4 regions of the Streptomyces showdoensis genome follow, and region 3 is predicted to be linked to each of the others. Evidence: riboswitches for the same ligand, from Rfam matches in the RefSeq annotation. Region 3 holds a riboswitch; each other region holds the start of a gene.

Region 1 (3,047 bases), on a different contig from region 3:
CGACCGACCACATCTCCTCGCTCACCGAGACGCTGACCGTCCTCACCGTCTCGGCGCTGGCGATGCTGATCAACCGGGTGGTGCGGCGCAGCGGCGAGCGGCTCGCCTCGGCGCGGGTGATCGCGGAGACGGCGCAGAAGGCCGTGCTGCCGACGCCGGCCGAACGGATCGGCGGGCTGCAGATCGCGGCGCGGTACGAGGCGGCGCAGGCCGACGCGTTCATCGGCGGCGACCTGTTCGCCGTCCAGGACACCCCGTACGGGGTACGGCTGGTCGTCGGCGACGTGCGGGGCAAGGGGCTCGACGCGGTGGAGGCCGTGGCGGTGGTCATCGGCGCCTTCCGCGAGGCGGCCGAGCAGGAGCCGACGCTGGAGGGCGTGGCGGAGCGCCTGGAGCGGGCGCTGGACCGCGAGGGCACGCGGCGGGCCGGGCTCGACGCCTTCGAGGGGTTCACTACGGCGGTCCTCGCGGAGATCCGGCGCGACGACGACGGCGACGGCGGCGAGGGCGACGGCGGCGAGGGCGGCTCCAGTGGCGAAGGCGGTGCCGGTGGGGTCGTGCGGGTCGTGAACCGGGGGCATCCCGAGCCGCTGCTGCTGTACGGGGACGGGGGGCTCGGCCGGCTGCAGCCGAGCGAGGCGGCGCTGCCGCTGGGGATGGGGGAGCTGGCCGTGTGGCCCGACCGGGCGGACGAGACGCCGTATCCGGCGGGCGCGACGCTGCTGTTCTACACGGACGGCCTCTCGGAGGCCCGGGACGCGCGGGGGGGTCTTCTACGATCCGGCCGAGCGGCTCGCGGGGCGGCTCTTCCCCGGTCCCGAGGAGCTGCTGGACGCGTTGGTCGCGGACGTGCGCCGGCACACGGGCGGGGGCTCGACGGACGACATGGCGCTGCTGGCGGTGAGCCGTCCGGCGGCGGGGCAGCCGGAGCGGCGGCGGACGATGCCGGTGGTGCCGCCGGGGGGGCGCCGCCGGGGGACGGTGACGGGACGTAGTCGGGGGGTGTCACTCCGATAACAATTGATACACCGTCAGATCGGGGGTGTGGCGCAGATCCCGTCTGACCGGGGGTCAACTCGGGCCATTCCCTCTCAATTGCGCTAACGATCAAGGGGGACGGCTTGGAATCGGGAGCCCGTGTCTATTAACGTTCGATAACGCAGCGCGGTCGTCCCAGCCGTCGCAAGAGACGGCACCGTGCGCGCGCGCCGAATTCCGCAAGGGAACCGGGGAACCACCACTTGGGGTGAATCGGGCCACGTCGCACCCGTGCGGCACACCCGTAGGAGACCTTCCTGCTCCGAACCCGTCAGCTAACCCGGTAGGCGAGAAGGAAGGAAAGGAGAGCGCCTCCGTGGCGTCCGACACCCCTGCTCCCGAAGCCCCCTTCGACTCTTTCGGTGCCTACGGCCCCGCGGGCACGGGCGGGGAGGAATGGAACCCCACCGAGGACTCGCTGCGGGCCCAGAGCCGCTCCGGCGGCCGGCACCGGGTCGTCAAGCAGCGCTCCAACTTCGCCCGCTCCTCCACCGTCCTCGGGGTCGGCGTCATCGCCGCCGTCGGTGCCGGCGGCCTGGCCACCGCCCAGGAGAAGCCCCCGGTCGCGATAGCCCTGCCGGACCTCGACCTGCCCGACGCCTCCGCGCTGCCCGGCATCGGCGACCTGATCGGCGGCTCCGAGAAGAGCTCTGGCGAGAGCACCGGGGTCACGAACAACCCGCAGCCGCTCACCGCCCTCACCTACACCACGCCCGCCGACGCGAGCTCCGCCGACGCCCCCGCCGGGACGAAGCAGCAGGCCGACGCCGGCGAGGCGCTGCGCGCCCGCATCCTCCAGCAGGCCGAGCAGCAGCAGGCCGCCGCGGACGCCGCGGAGAAGGAGGCGGCGCAGAAGGCCGCCGCCGAGAAGGCGGCGGCGGAAGCCGCGGCCAAGGCCGAGGCGGCGGAGAAGGCGGCGGCCGAGGCGAAGAAGAAGGCCGAGGCGGAGGCCGCCGCGAAGGCCGAGGCCGAGCGCCTGGCCAAGCTGGCCGCCAGCTACGCGCTGCCCACCTCCTCGTACACGATCACCTCCACCTACGGCCAGGCCGGCTCGATGTGGTCCTCCGGCTACCACACGGGCCTGGACTTCGCCGCGCCCACCGGCACCCCGGTCAAGGCCGTGCACAGCGGCACCGTGAAGTCGGCCGGCTGGTCCGGCTCGTACGGCTACCGGATCGTCCTGGAGCTCGAGGACGGCACCGAGATCTGGTACTGCCACCTGTCCTCGATGACGGTCGGCGCGGGCCAGTCCGTCGGTACCGGCGAGACCATCGGCCGGGTCGGCGCCACCGGCAACGTCACCGGTCCCCACCTCCACCTGGAGGTCCACACCCCGTCCGGCGACGGCGTCGACCCGGCGGGCTGGCTGCGGTCGAAGGGGCTCGGCGTCTGACGGCCGGCCGTCCCGCGGGGGAAGCGGAATAGGCCCGGCCGCGCGGGGGGTTGACCACTCCATGACCTCTCTCCGCAAGCTGGGCTCTTCCGACCTGCACGTCTTCCCGCTCGCCCTCGGCGGCAACGTCTTCGGCTGGAGCGCCGACGAGGCGCAGTCCTTCGCCGTGCTCGACGCCTACACCGCCGCGGGCGGCAACTTCGTCGACACCGCCGACACCTACTCCTCGTGGGTGGAGGGCAACGAGGGCGGCGAGTCCGAGACCGTCATCGGGCGCTGGCTCGCCTCCCGCGGCAACCGCTCCGACGTCCTCGTCGCGACCAAGGTCGGCGCCCACCCCCGCTTCAAGGGGCTGAGCGCGACCACCATCAAGGCCGCCGCCGAGGAGTCGCTGCGCCGCCTCGGCACCGATTACATCGACCTCTACTACACGCACTTCGACGACGAGTCCGTGCCCGTCGAGGAGATCGTCACCGCGCTCGACCAGCTGGTGAAGGACGGCAAGGTCCGGGCCGTCGCCGCCTCCAACATCTCCCCGGAGCGGCTGCGCGCCTCGCTCGACTTCGCCGAGGCCGAGGGGCTCGCCCGCTACGTGGCCCTGCAGCCGCACTACAAC
Region 2 (3,047 bases), on a different contig from region 3:
ACGCCGGAGACGATGTCGTCCCGGATCGCCGTGCATACCGAGTGCGCGGGAACACGCATGTCCGACCTCCGCATTTGATCCGCGCGAAACCCCATCGAGTGGCGCCTGTCCGGCGACTCTTGCGACTCTATTGCAGGACGCCGGAATTTCCGATGCCGCCCGGTAATACGGACACAAAAAAGAAGCCCCGGCTCGTTCGAGCCGGGGCTTCTTCACAGAATTCACACGTCAGACGTGGACTCCGCGGGCGCGGAGGTAGGAGATCGGGTTGATGTCCGATCCGTACTCGGCGCTCGTGCGGGCCTCGAAGTGGAGGTGCGGGCCGGTCGAGTTGCCGGAGGAGCCGGAGACGCCGATCTGATCGCCCGGGGTGACCTTCTGGCCGACGTGGACACCGATCGAGGAGAGGTGGCCGTACTGGGTGTACGTGCCGTCGTTCATCCGGATGACGATGTTGTTGCCGTACGCGCCGCCCCAGCCGGCCTCGATGACGGTGCCGGAGCCGACGGAGACGACCGTGCTGCCGTAGGAGGCGTGGAAGTCGATGCCGGAGTGGCTGCCGGAGGACCAGAGCGAGCCACCGGTCTTGTAGCCGGTGCTCACGTAGGAGCCGGCGACGGGGAGCTGGAAGGAGTTCAGGCGCTTGCGCTCGGCCTCGCGGGCGGCGCGCTCCTGGGCGGCACGGATCTCCTTGGCGCGGGCCTCGGCCTTGCGCTTCGCCTCGGCGGCGGCCTTGACCCGGGCGGCGGCCTCGACGGCCTCCTTCTCCTGGGCGTCGGCCTGGGCGTCGACGCGGTCGGAGAGCGACTCGGCCGTGATCACCTGGGTGAGGCCGGTGTCCTCCGGGGAAGCGGGCTCCGTGTCGGCGGCGAGCGCCGGGGAGGCCAGGGTGCCGATGACGCCGGTCGTCGCGAGGGTCGCCACACCGGCGATGCCCACGGAGCGGCGCGCCATGCGGCTCGGACCACGATGCTTCCCGGTGGCACGGGTGAACGCCATGTAGTGGCTGATCCTTTCCTTCCCTCTCGCCTACCGGGTTAGCTGACGGGTTCGGAGCAGGAAGGTCTCCTACGGGCCCCTCCGCTCGCCGAGCGAAGGCGTCCGATTCACCCCAGGGACTGCGATGGGTCCCCGGCTCCCCAGGCTCGCGCCTTACGGGGACTCGGCGATGACTGTCCGTTGCCGCGGATGCGGCGTCGTACAACGGCCGGACAGACGGATCGAAGCTAGGCCGATCTTCTGTCAATCGCCAAACAGACACGCGCTTTTGTAAGACATGCCACAGGGCAGAAGATCACACTCACTGCCAATACGGACAAAAAGGAATGACCCCGACGAACCAGGTCGTCGGGGTCCCCGTACCCGCGTGACAGCGGCTCAATCAGCCGGTCACGACGGTCACTTCGCCGATGCCGAGGGCCCGCACCGGCTCCTCGATCTGCGCCGCGTCACCGACGAGCACGGTGACGAGCCGGTCCACCGGGAAGGCGTTGACCACGGCCGCGGTCGCCTCCACCGTGCCGGTCTCGGCGAGCCGCGCGTACAACTGCGCCTGGTAGTCGTCCGCGAGGTGCTGCTCGACCTGGTCGGCGAGCGTGCCCGCGACGGAGGCGGCCGTCTCGTACTTGAGCGGCGCGACCCCCACCAGGTTCTGCACGGCCACGTCGCGCTCGGCGTCCGTCAGGCCGTCGGCGGCGAGGGTGCGCAGCACCTTCCACAGGTCGTCAAGTGCCGGACCCGTGTTGGGGGTGTCGACCGAGCCGCTGATGGCGAGCAGCGACGCCCCGTTGCCCTCGCCGTCGGAGCGCAGCACCTGGCCGAAGGCGCGCACGCCGTACGTGTAGCCCTTCTCCTCGCGCAGGACGCGGTCCAGGCGGGAGGTGAGGGTGCCGCCGAGGCAGTACGTGCCGAGCACCTGGGCCGCCCAGACGCGGTCGTGGCGGTCGGCGCCGACACGGCCGATGAGCAGCTGGGTCTGGACGGCTCCGGGGCGGTCCACGATGACGACGCGGCCGGTGTCGTCGGCCGTGACGGGCGGCATGGGCCGCAGGGCGGCCGGGGTGCCCGTCCAGGCGCCGAGCGTCTCGGCGAGCACCTTGTCGAGGTCGACGTCGGTGAGGTCGCCGACGACCACGGCGGTGGCCGTGGCGGGCCGGACGTGCGCGTCGAAGAAGGCGCGGACGGCGGCGGCGTCGATCGCGGCGACGGTCTCCTCCGTGCCCTGGCGCGGCCGGGAGACGCGCGCGTCGGCCGGGAACAGCTCCTTGGAGAGCTGCTTGGCCGCGCGACGGGCCGGATTGGCCGTCTCGTGCGGGATCTCGTCGAGCCGGTTGTTCACCAGCCGCTCGATCTCGGACTCCTCGAACGCCGGGGCGATCAGCGCCTCGGAGAGCAGGCCGAGCGCCTTGGGCAGCCGGGAGACCGGGACCTCCAGGGAGACCCGCACGCCCGGGTGGTCGGCGGCCGCGTCGAGGGTGGCGCCGCAGCGCTCCAGCTCCGCGGCGAACTCCTCGGCGGTGTGCTGGTCGGTGCCCTCGGACAGGGCGCGGGCCATGATCGTGGCCACGCCGTCCAGGCCCTCCGGCTCGGCGTCCAGCGGGGCGTCGAGGGAGATCTCGACGGCCACCACCTGCTGGCCGGGGCGGTGGCAGCGCAGCACCGTCAGCCCGTTGTCCAGCGCGCCGCGCTCCGGGGCCGGGAAGGCCCAGGGCTTGGCCTCGCCCGGCTGGGGCTGCGGGTGGAAGGTCATGCTCGTCAAAGACGCGGCAGCGTCGGTCACTGGTCCGCTCCCTCTTCCTCGTCGCTCTCGCTGTCGCCGTCGGCGCCCACCGGTTCGTAGACCAGCACCGCGCGGTTGTCCGGGCGCAGCTTGGCCTTGGCGACCTCCTGCACCTCCTCGGCGCTGATGTCGAGGACCCGGTGCACGGCGGTCAGGGCCAGCTGGGGGTCGCCGAACAGCACCGCGTACCGGCACAGTTCGTCGGCGCGGCCGGCGACCGTGCCGAGCCGGTCCAGCCACTCGCGCTCCAACTGTGCCTGCGCGCGCT
Region 3 (3,047 bases):
CGTCTCGGTGGACGGCGACGGGACGGTGCGGCGCTGCCACTTCGTACGGGCCGAGCTCGGCAACCTCTACGACGGCTCGTACCGGGCCGCGCTGCGCCCCCGGTCCTGCCCGCTGGCCGTTTGCGACTGCCACATCGGCTACGTCCACCTGGAGACGCTGCCGCTGTACGACGTGTTCGCCGGCGGCGTCCTGGAGCGGATCCCGGCCGGTCCGCCCGGGGCCCCTACAGGGGCATGAGGTCGGGGCGCTTGGCCTCGACGTGGTCCCCGGAGCTCTCGCCGCGCAGCCGGCGCCCGATCCAGGGCACCAGGTACTCCTTCGCCCAGTGGATGTCGTCCTTGCGGACCTCCAGCGTGCCGCGGGGCGGCTGCGGCGGCCACGGCTGGTCCGGGTCGGCCGGCACCGGCAGTCCGAGGACCTGGGCGGCGCGCAGCGCGACCCGGGTGTGCCCCTCGGCGGACAGGTGGAGCCGGTCGTCGTCCCAGGCCCGCCGGTCCTGGACGGACTTCAGCGACCACAGGTCGAGCACCGGGCAGTCGTAGCGGTCCGCGATGGCCCGGACGTGGGCGGTGTAGGTGGCGATCTTGCCGCGCAGGTGCTTCAGGACGGGCACGTCGCGCGTGTCGAAGCCGGTCGTCACCATGACGGTGCCCACGGCGGAGGTCAGGTCGGCGACGGCGCGCTCGAAGCGCTCGGCCACGTCGTCGGGGTCGGTGCCGGGGCGGATGATGTCGTTGCCGCCGGCGCAGAAGGTCACCAGGTCGGGGGCGAGTTCCTTCGCCCGGGGGACCTGCTCCGCGACGATCTGGTCCAGAAGGCGCCCCCGCACCGCCAGGTTGGCGTAGCGGAAGGCGTCGTTCTCCGGCAGCTGGTCGGCGAGGAGGACCGCGAACCTGTCCGCCCATCCGACGTACGTCCCGTCGGGCCCGGGGTCACCGACGCCCTCCGTGAAGCTGTCACCGATCGCCGCGTACGACCCGAATGCGTGCTTGTCTGATGTTCTCGAATCGTCTGCCACGAGACCACATCCTTCCTTTACGGATGTGACCTACGCGACCGTAAGGAGGGGTTGACGGCGGGTGACATATGCCACCCATAAAGATTCCCCCAAGTCGGAATACCCCGGAGGCCCGGCACGCGGGTGCCGGGCCTCCGGGGTGAACCCACGGGTCTCCGGGGTCAGATGCTGACGCCGTGCCCGCGCAGGGCGGCCAGCGGGTCGATGTCGGAGCCGTACTCCGGCCCGGTGCGGATCTCGAAGTGCAGGTGCGGGCCGGTGACGTTGCCGGTCGCGCCGGAGAGGCCGATCTGCTGGCCGCCGGTGACGGTCTGACCGGCGGAGACGGAGATCGAGGACAGGTGGGCGTACTGCGAGAAGGTGCCGTCGGCGTGCTGGATGACGACCTGGTTGCCGTACGCGCCGCCGTCGCCGGCGGAGTAGACGGTGCCCGGGCCGACCGCGCGGACGGTGGTGCCGGTGGAGGCGATGAAGTCGACGCCGGTGTGGTAGCCGGAGGACCACATCGAGCCGGAGGCGCGGTACGGGGTGGAGACACCGCCGCCGGCTATCGGGGCGACCCAGCCGGAGGAGGAGGTCTCGCCCGCCGAGGAGGAGGACGACGAAGAGGAGGAGGAGGAAGCGGCCGCGGAGGAGGAGGCCGAGGTGGCGGGGGCCGCGGAGCGCTCGCCGCCGCGGGAGGCACGCGTGTCGTCACCGCTGCTCTGGGCGGGGGCGGCGGCCTTCGGCGGGTGGGCCTTGCCGGTGTGCTTGCCGGTGCTCTTGGCGCCGAAGGTGAGCTTCATGCCGGGGAGGATCAGTGAGGGGTCCTCGCCGACGACCTGGCGGTTGTCGCGGTAGAGCTTCTGCCAGCCGCCGGCGAGGTGGTGCTCGTCGGCGATCTTCGACAGGTAGTCGCCACGGACGACGGTGTACGCCTTCGGGGCGGCGGCGGGAGCGGCGGCCGGGGCCTGGGCGGGGGCCGCGGCGGCGACGGCCTGCGGGGCCTTCGCGATCGGGGCGGCCTGCTCGGCGGCGTGCGCGCCGGTCGCGCCGATCAGCGGCAGGGCGACGATGGCGCCACCGGTGCCGGCGGCGACGAAGCCGCGGGTGATCGGATTGGCCTTGGGACGACGGTGCTTACCCTTCGCGGGCATGACGAATTCCTCTCCGTCGCCTGCGAGGTGAGCTGTCGGGTTCGGACTGGAGATGTCCGGCCGCGCGGTCGCGCGACTTCACCCCGAGCCGTCCTTCTTCGAGGGATCGGCGTACTACCTGGGTCCCCCGCTCCTGCCTTGTCCGGGTGGTGTGCGGATTCCGGTCGGCGGCAGGATTAGGCGGTCCGTCCGGATTGAGCGCGACGCTAGACGAGGCGGGCGGGAACGAACAAGCCACTGTTTTCGCGACGGCGGCACGGGCGCGATTTCCGGCCGGAATTGCGGTCACCCTCCGTGGATGACGGTCCCTCGATTTCCCTTTCCGGAAGGGAATTTGGGAAAGACGATCAGCCACGGTCCGTCACGTTTATGACGCTGCTCACGCGCCGAATCCCATCTCCCCCGGTATCAGGGCGCGTTACCCCTAAGGGCGTAATTCGGACAGATTGCTCATTCCTGCCAGAGGGGATGCGTTCGGGGCCCCTCACCTGGATGATTGCCCCAGGAACCGATCTCGAGACCAGGAGCATCCGTGACGCAAGCGACGACCGAGCCCGAGCTGACCGGCGTACGCAACTTCCGCGACCTCGGCGGGCTGCCGACGGTGGACGGCCGGAGCGTGCGCGCCGGACGCCTCTTCCGCAGCGGTCACCTGGCGCACGCCACGCCGGAGGACGCGACGTTTCTGGCCACCCTCGACCTGCACACCGTCTTCGACTTCCGCAACGAGGCCGACGTGCGCATCGAGGGGGCGGACGTCGAACTGCCCGGCGTGACGAACGTGAACATACCGCTGAACGATCCGGCCGACGGCAAGGAGTTCTGGAAGCTGGTGCGCACCGGCGACCTGGCCCAGCTGCACGAGATCCTGGGCGACGGCAAGGCCGCGGCC
Region 4 (3,047 bases), on a different contig from region 3:
GATCTGGACCGGACCACCGTCCTGGACGCGCCGGCCGCGCTGGCGTACGGCCTGGTGGACCACGTGGTTCAGACCCGCGCCCACTCGACCGGCGCCGGGGAGGGGTGATCCCGCGATGGTCCCGGAGCTGCCGCCGCTCCCCGCACTGACCCGCGCCGAGGGCGAGTTCGTCGACACGTACCTCGAAGTCGTGGACCTCCTGGGGCGGATCAATCCATCCAGATCCACGCATACCTATGGGGCCCTGCGCGCCGCTCAAGCGCTGGTGGGGCGGGCGACGGCGCTGCGCGACGCCCTGACGCTCATGCATATGCGGGGCGAGAGCGAGGTCCACGCCGACACATTGGCGCGCGCGTTACGGGTGTTGGACGGAGAGCGACGGGCCGGCCGGGTCACCGTCCCCGAAGAGCCCGCGAGTTGACACTCCGGCGTGTCGTGTCGAGGTCCACCCGGGGCACGGAAAGCGCAGAATCACTCCCTCGTTCGGCGTAGTCGACGTATCGACATAGAACCCGGACGAGTTGCGCAACAGGAGTACGCATCTGGCGGAATCGGGCGTTCCGTCGCAGGTGCGGGGCTCATCGGCCAAACCTCCGAAGATCGAGAAACGAGACTGTCCACCCGTATGGATCAGTCGTGAGGAGCCTCACATATCGCCGTTTCAGCTCGGATTTCGCCCTGTCCGTGGGTCAAGATCCTCGTCGACGACAAGCCCCCGCCACCCACGGCGGGGCGGTCCGGGCGGACGCCGAGTCCTGCCGCCGTCCCGGACGTCTGGTCGACAGGAGTGGATCGGCAGGAGTGGAGGACCCGAGCAGTACGGGACGTTCGCGAGCAGTACGGGACGTTCCTCGGGGTGAAGCCGCAGCCGCGGCCGGGCATCTTCGCCTGCCCGAACCCGACAGGTCATCCTTCACAGGCGGCTGACGAAGGGTTGCGCATGACTGCGCAGATTCATGTCCCGTCCCTGCTGTCCCGGGCCGGAGCCGTCTCGGCTCTCACCCTCGCCGCCGTCGGCGGCACGCTGCTCGCCCCAGGAGCGGCGCCGGAGGCCCAGGCCGCGACGTCCTACGCCAACACGGCCTTGAACGTCGCCGCCTCGAAGAAGGGATCGCCCTACAGGTACGGAGCCACGGGACCGAGCCGGTTCGACTGCTCGGGACTCACGCTCTACTCGTACAAGAAGGCGGGCAAGACGCTGCCCCGCACCGCGCAGCAGCAGTACAACAAGACCCGGCACATCTCGGCGGCCGGCCGACAGAAGGGGGACCTGGTCTTCTTCCATTCCGGCGGAAGGGTGTACCACGTCGGAATCTACGCGGGTAACAACAAGATCTGGCACTCGCCGAAGACCGGCTCATGGGTGAAGCTCGACAAGATCTGGAGCTCGAAGATCTCCTACGGCCGCGTCCGCTGACGAGCGGACCCCGCCGCACGGGCTCGTCGGCCTGATCAGCCGATGCGCTGATGCGCCGATGTACGAAGTGTGAAGTACCGACGTGATGCACGACGGTGCGGGAGGAGCGTCCGGTGGCGCCGCCGGCCCCTCCTCCCGCCCGGGCGCGACCCCCGCGACCGCACGGACCGCCGCTGGGCCGAGAAGCCTAGGCGGCGTGCGCCGCCGGCCAGGGCAGTCGGATCCAGACCGTCTTGCCGCCCTCCTCCGTGGGCGTCACGGAGAGCCGCCCGCCCGCCTCGGCGGCCAGATAGCGGATGATCACCATGCCGCGCCCGTTGTCCTGCTGCACGGCGGCGGGCAGCCGCCGCGGCCAGCGCGGGTGGCTGTCAGTCACCCCGATGCGCAACTGCTCGTCGCGCTCCAGGCGCACGTCGACCGTGAAGGTCGGCGACTGGCCGAAGGTGTGCTGGACGGCGTTGGTCGCCAGTTCGGAGACGATCAGCCGCACCGTGTCCGCGATGTCGTCGCCCTCGTCGATGTCGTCGAGCCCCCAGGACCCGAGGACCTCGGCGACGTACCGCCGGGCGGCCGCTACCGAGGCCGGATCGCTCGGCAGCGTGACGGTTGCTTCCTGGTGATCTGCCATGGCGACGCCGTCCCTTTCCCACCGGGCCGAGCCCCGGTTTGCGCTGCGCGCCAGACTGCCACCGATCGTGCCGCCCTGGGTGGCGATCCACCAAGATATGCGGATATCTGTCGCCCGAAGCAGTGAACGGTGCGACGGGCGACCGGACAACCGCGCGTGACCCGCGGTCAGCCCGCGTCGGGCTCCCTCTCCGCCGCCCCGTCCGGAGCCGTCCGGACGATGGTCTCCACGGCCCGCTCGATCTGCGCGTCCGTGAGGTCCGCCCGGGCGGTCAGCCGGAGGCGGGAGATGCCGTCCGGGACCGACGGCGGCCGGAAGCAGCCGACGCCCAGACCCCGTTCACGGCAGTCCGCCGCCCAGCGCAGCGCCTCCTGCGGGCCCGGGGCGCGGACCGAGACCACGGCCGCGTCGGGGCGGGCGGCGGTCAGCCCGGCCTCGGTGAGCAGCCGGTGCAGGCGGGCCGCCACGGCACGGGCCCGGGCCGCCAGGCCCGGTTCGGCCGCGATCAGACGCAGGCTCGCCAGCGCGCCGCCCACGGCGGCCGGGGCGAGTCCGGTGTCGAAGATGAAGGTGCGGGCCGCGTTGACCAGGTGCTCGATCACCCGGGCCGGTCCGAGGACCGCGCCGCCCTGGCTGCCCAGCGACTTGGAGAGGGTGAGGGTGGCGACGACGTCCGGGGCGCCGGCGAGTCCCGCCTCGTGGAGCGCGCCGCGCCCGCCCTCGCCCAGCACGCCGAAGCCGTGGGCGTCGTCGACGACCAGGCCCGCGCCGTGCGCCCGGCAGACCGCGGCGAGTTCGGCGAGCGGGGCCCGGTCGCCGTCCACGGAGAAGACGGAGTCGCTGACGGCCAGCGCCCGGCGGCCCGGGTGGGCGGCGAGGGTCTTGGCGACGGCCTCCGGGTCGGTGTGCGGGACCACGGCCGTCTCGGCGCGCGCCAGTCGGCAGCCGTCCACGAGGGAGGCGTGGTTGCCCGCGTCGGAGACGATCAGGCCGTCCGGCACG

The links. A riboswitch is a leader RNA that binds a small molecule or an ion and turns the genes downstream of it on or off. The one in region 3 is predicted to bind cyclic di-AMP.
Region 1: linked by a shared signal. The riboswitch ahead of ABD981_RS19120 (M23 family metallopeptidase) and the one ahead of ABD981_RS08595 (M23 family metallopeptidase) in region 3 are both predicted to bind cyclic di-AMP.
Region 2: linked by a shared signal. The riboswitch ahead of ABD981_RS36120 (M23 family metallopeptidase) and the one ahead of ABD981_RS08595 (M23 family metallopeptidase) in region 3 are both predicted to bind cyclic di-AMP.
Region 4: linked by a shared signal. The riboswitch ahead of ABD981_RS33775 (C40 family peptidase) and the one ahead of ABD981_RS08595 (M23 family metallopeptidase) in region 3 are both predicted to bind cyclic di-AMP.

Annotation. Positions count from the first base shown of each region.
Region 1 covers NZ_BAAAXG010000026.1:1,398,893-1,401,939, reverse strand. The annotation lists partial or broken gene ABD981_RS19125 (PP2C family protein-serine/threonine phosphatase) at 1-1,017, shown strand, start outside; cyclic di-AMP (ydaO/yuaA leader) riboswitch at 1,197-1,343, shown strand; gene ABD981_RS19120 (M23 family metallopeptidase) at 1,355-2,431, shown strand; gene ABD981_RS19115 (aldo/keto reductase) at 2,493-3,047, shown strand, end outside.
Region 2 covers NZ_BAAAXG010000028.1:309,386-312,432, forward strand. The annotation lists gene ABD981_RS36115 (GntR family transcriptional regulator) at 1-59, opposite strand, end outside; gene ABD981_RS36120 (M23 family metallopeptidase) at 229-999, opposite strand; cyclic di-AMP (ydaO/yuaA leader) riboswitch at 1,012-1,178, opposite strand; gene ABD981_RS36125 (M16 family metallopeptidase) at 1,382-2,749, opposite strand; gene ABD981_RS36130 (M16 family metallopeptidase) at 2,776-3,047, opposite strand, start outside.
Region 3 covers NZ_BAAAXG010000012.1:405,113-408,159, reverse strand. The annotation lists gene ABD981_RS08605 (STM4011 family radical SAM protein) at 1-238, shown strand, start outside; gene ABD981_RS08600 (SGNH/GDSL hydrolase family protein) at 225-1,019, opposite strand; gene ABD981_RS08595 (M23 family metallopeptidase) at 1,181-2,155, opposite strand; cyclic di-AMP (ydaO/yuaA leader) riboswitch at 2,160-2,314, opposite strand; gene ABD981_RS08590 (tyrosine-protein phosphatase) at 2,688-3,047, shown strand, end outside.
Region 4 covers NZ_BAAAXG010000027.1:199,845-202,891, reverse strand. The annotation lists gene ABD981_RS33785 (ATP-dependent Clp protease proteolytic subunit) at 1-108, shown strand, start outside; gene ABD981_RS33780 (hypothetical protein) at 116-421, shown strand; cyclic di-AMP (ydaO/yuaA leader) riboswitch at 762-937, shown strand; gene ABD981_RS33775 (C40 family peptidase) at 941-1,417, shown strand; gene ABD981_RS33770 (ATP-binding protein) at 1,605-2,045, opposite strand; gene ABD981_RS33765 (8-amino-7-oxononanoate synthase) at 2,213-3,047, opposite strand, start outside.